One region of the Pectobacterium sp. HCp5_1 genome, then DNA from elsewhere that is predicted to be linked to it. Evidence: riboswitches for the same ligand, from Rfam matches in the RefSeq annotation. Region 1 holds a riboswitch; the other holds the start of a gene.

Region 1 (2,204 bases):
ATTTCACAGATTTCACGGAAGTGTTCGTACAGGAAACTTTCTTTGTGATGCGACAGGCACCACTTCGCCATGATGGAACCGCCGCGTGAGACGATGCCGGTCAGGCGTTTGGCCGTCATCGGCACGTAGCGCAGCAGCACACCCGCGTGGATAGTAAAATAGTCCACCCCTTGCTCGGCCTGCTCCAGCAGCGTATCGCGGAACATTTTCCAGTTCAGGTTTTCCGCCACGCCGTTCACTTTCTCTAGCGCCTGATAAATCGGTACCGTCCCGATTGGCACGGGGCTGTTACGCAGAATCCACTCGCGTGTTTCGTGAATATAGCGACCGGTTGAGAGATCCATCACCGTATCCGCACCCCAGCGGGTAGACCAGACCAGCTTTTCCACCTCTTCTTCGATGGAGGAGGTCACGGCGGAGTTGCCGATATTGGCGTTAACCTTCACCAGAAAATTGCGACCGATGATCATCGGCTCTGATTCTGGATGGTTGATGTTGGAAGGGATAATGGCGCGACCGGCGGCCACTTCCTGACGGACAAATTCCGGTGTGATGTTCTCCGGCAGTAGGGCACCGAAACTTTGCCCCGGATGCTGCTGGCGCAGCACCTCACCGCGAATGCGTTCGCGTCCCATATTTTCGCGAATGGCGATAAATTCCATTTCGGGGGTAATGATCCCCTGTCGGGCATAGTGGAGCTGGGTAACGCGTTTGCCTGCTTTGGCACGCAGCGGCCGTGGCAAATGTTCAAAGCGCAGATGATCCAGACCGGCATCCGCCAGACGCTGCTGGGTGAAATCAGAGCTGACGCCAGATAGTGCTTCAGTGTCGTGGCGTTCTGCAATCCAGCTGGCGCGCAGCTTCGCTAGCCCAACGCGGACATCGGGTTGCGCAGCGGGATCGCCATAAGGCCCTGACGTATCGTAAACCGGGATTGGTTCATTGGGTTCGTATTGAGGGTTGTCTTTACTGCCGCCGAGTAACGTCGGGCTAAGCTGAATTTCTCGCATTGGCACGTGGATGTCATCACGTGAGCCCGCAAGGTAAATACGTTTGGAATTGGGAAAGGCGGTTCCCTGTAAGGTTTCAATAAACTGCTGGGCGGCGGCACGCTGTTCACGGCGACCCGATTTTGACGACACTGTTTTTATAGACAAAGGTTCTGTAGACATAGCAAGTTCCTGTAAGACGTAAAGGGAAGATTGCTTGTCTGGAGCCGGAGGGAGTAATAATGATATTGAGCGTCAGAGCAGGTATGTGGAAATACGCAGCCTTGGGCTCAATAGAGGTGCATTACTCTTGTTCCCTTCGCAGGTATTAACCCGATCAGGTTCCGCGGATCCCGAATTAACGGTCTCAGCCTGTGCGCTCATAAGTTTCGTCATAACGATTGATTTCGTAAAACAAAACACGAGCACGCTAGGCACTCCGACAAGATATGCCCGTCTCTTAAACGGGCCAATAAAACCCCTACACTGTATGTCGGCAAAACGCGGATGTCAAAGCGTGCCGCTTTTGCTTTTACAATGTGTGATGATGTCCTGAAATAACGTCAAATGACGGCTATTTGTCGTAAACCTGCTGAATCATTCTGTCTTCTAACGTAAAACGTTCTTCCAGCGCTTCGCCGACGTGGGAGAGTGCCTGCTGGAATTCGAGGCAGTTATCATGGTCGATGGCTGCCGCCAGATGGCTATCGTAAAACGTCATAATTTGCTGCGTGTTATTTTGCAGGGCGAGGTCGAGCTGGGTGGAAAGCGCTAATACTTGTTCGCTGTGCGTCGCTGCTTCATGCAGCATTTTTTCGTATAAATGAAAGTGGCCGGTAGAAAGATAGTCCACCAGATTCTGGCAAAAATTATCCAATGCCTCTTCATCCAGAAGAGAAAGCGTTTCCTTATTCGGCTTGATGCCAACCAGATGATAGTAAGCCACCAGAAGCTGCTTACGCGCTTGTAGCCATTGGTCGATTAACGCATTATTGCCACCAACGTATTCAGTTAGACTTTGTAGCTGGTTTAGCATTGTTGACTCCGTGAACGGTAAGAAATAACTGAAATCCCAGTTATAAAACTTATGTAATCACTCTGAATGTAAAATGCCAGTGAAGTGGCAGTGGAGCAATAAAAAGATATGGAACAGACGCTAAAAGGTGACGAAACCGGCTGGTGGGTGGTTAGCGACGCGGTACAAATCTGGCTCCC
Region 2 (2,204 bases), on a different contig from region 1:
TTAGCTTACTCACTTCATATGAAAGGATATATTTTCTGTCCTTCTTGCTATGAACATATAACCCGAGTACCTGCTGATCCTGACAAGGGTATGACTAAGAACGAAGTTCTTGCCTATTACAAACATCTTAAAGATGACAATGCGCCTTTCTGTAGCTTGAGATGTGGACCTATTCAGTACAAACAATATTCATCTCAGGAAGATGCAAAAAAAGCGGTTGAAGACGAAGAGCTTATCGTCATAAGCGGTTTTCTTGAGTCTCGTCCAGACAACAACCCCAGAATGGATTCTGAAGGTGATGAAATACCTGTCGATTCGCATTTTGAGAGAAAAAATGGCAAAGAGGTTTCATTGCCCATTTCCCGCCATAATGGTGAATCTTTCAAGGTTCCCAGTCAGGTAACAAGTGTTCAGTCTCTATGCGTCAATTTCGATCACAATTATTACCGAGAGATTTACCTTATTGGTGAGGATGGTAGAGCTAAGCGTTATAGGTTGTGTGACTCGCTTAAGGAAATCAATGATATAACAGAGGGTTGCTCTGACCCAGCATTCTATTTTGGTAAGTTTTGGAAGATTGAACGGTTTTCAGGTCACAGCAATGTCTGGTTAAAGATCACCCAAGGATCATCATTTAAAGATTTCAGAATACGAATTACTAACGATACTGCTGATGGGAGAGGATTTTTCAATGAAAAAAACCTCGGTCGGATAGTTGTTTTTTACAGCCAGATCGATGAGGTTGGGATGGGATATATGACCCCTCAGCTAGGATGGGGGGAAGTGGCCCTATTACCTGCTAAATATGATGAATTTCTAATCAAAGATTACATGCTATCGCATCAAGGTGAGCAGTAGTTATCTGCTGTTCGTGAATAAATCGAACAAAATTATTAACCCTGTTTAAAAAGGTTTTTTATGCATGAAGCTGACCGATAAGTCAACTTTATGACGGAGCTGAACAAAGGGAAGAGATCATACAGCGTGAAGAAGCGATAGCCGGAAGGGCGAACTTGCATCAACAAGCTACTTCCCCTAATCTGGCAAAAATTAGAGATAAACGATTTAAATGACTCGGGGTGCCCTTCTTTGTGAAGGCTGAGAAATACCCGTACCACCTGATCTGGATAATGCCAGCGTAGGGAAGTCACGGTATGCCCCACCGGTTGCCGCCTTCTTCCACGCCGGTTGGGAGACTTATGAACACGCAACCCACCGACTTTTCTGCCGCTCAGGCAGCAACATCACTCACTCAATTCCGTTCTGCCTCGCCGCTGGTGCACTGTCTGACCAACGATGTGGTGCAATCTTTCACTGCTAATGTGCTGCTGGCGCTGAATGCGTCGCCTGCGATGGTGGTCGATCCCGAAGAAGCCGCGCAGTTCAGCGCGGTAGCCGATGCGCTGCTGATTAATGTCGGGACGCTGGAGCGTACGCGCGCTGAGGCGATGCGGGCGGCGGTAAACAGCGCGCATCAGGCGAATACACCGTGGGTGCTCGACCCGGTTGCCGTCGGTGGTTTGACCTTTCGTACTGAATTCTGTCGTGAACTGCTGGCGTGGAAACCCGCGGCGATTCGCGGCAATGCGTCTGAAATTATGGCGTTGGCGGGGTTATCCGCACAGGGGCGGGGCGTGGATAGCGCCGATGATTCTCTGGCGGCGCTCCCTGCTGCACGCGAACTGGCGCGGCAAGTGGGGACCATTGTTGCGGTGACCGGTGTGGTGGATTATGTCACGGACGGTGAACAAGACATCGCGGTATCCGGCGGCGATAGCATGATGACGCGCGTGGTCGGGACGGGCTGTGCGCTGTCGGCGGTCGTGGCGGGTTTCTGTGCTCTGGAGGGGGACCGATTATCCCACGTGGCGGCGGCGTGCTATGTCATGGCGTTAGCAGGGCAGCAGGCGACCTCGGTAGCGCAAGGAACGGGCAGTTTTATCCCCCATTTCCTCGATAGACTCTATACCCTGCGCGCGGAGGATCTGGCATGAAGCGTATCAATGCGTTGACGATTGCAGGCACCGATCCGAGCGGCGGTGCGGGTATTCAGGCGGATTTAAAAGCGTTTTCAGCCTTGGGCGCTTACGGCACCTCGGTCATTACCGCGCTGGTGGCGCAAAATACGCGCGGCGTGCAGTCCGTCTACCGGATTGAACCGGATTTTGTCGCAGCACAGCTGGATTCCGTGCTGAGCGATGTGC

What was found. A riboswitch is a leader RNA that binds a small molecule or an ion and turns the genes downstream of it on or off. The one in region 1 is predicted to bind thiamine pyrophosphate.
Region 2: linked by a shared signal. The riboswitch ahead of thiM (hydroxyethylthiazole kinase) and the one ahead of thiC (phosphomethylpyrimidine synthase ThiC) in region 1 are both predicted to bind thiamine pyrophosphate.

What each region holds. Positions count from the first base shown of each region.
Region 1 covers NZ_JAUMIO010000050.1:8,212-10,415, forward strand. Annotated here, with positions in the region: gene thiC (phosphomethylpyrimidine synthase ThiC) at 1-1,172, opposite strand, end outside; TPP riboswitch at 1,287-1,441, opposite strand; gene Q3A88_RS20525 (Rsd/AlgQ family anti-sigma factor) at 1,564-2,025, opposite strand; gene nudC (NAD(+) diphosphatase) at 2,134-2,204, shown strand, end outside.
Region 2 covers NZ_JAUMIO010000002.1:291,142-293,345, reverse strand. Annotated here, with positions in the region: gene Q3A88_RS02860 (hypothetical protein) at 1-858, shown strand, start outside; TPP riboswitch at 1,066-1,162, shown strand; gene thiM (hydroxyethylthiazole kinase) at 1,200-1,994, shown strand; gene thiD (bifunctional hydroxymethylpyrimidine kinase/phosphomethylpyrimidine kinase) at 1,991-2,204, shown strand, end outside.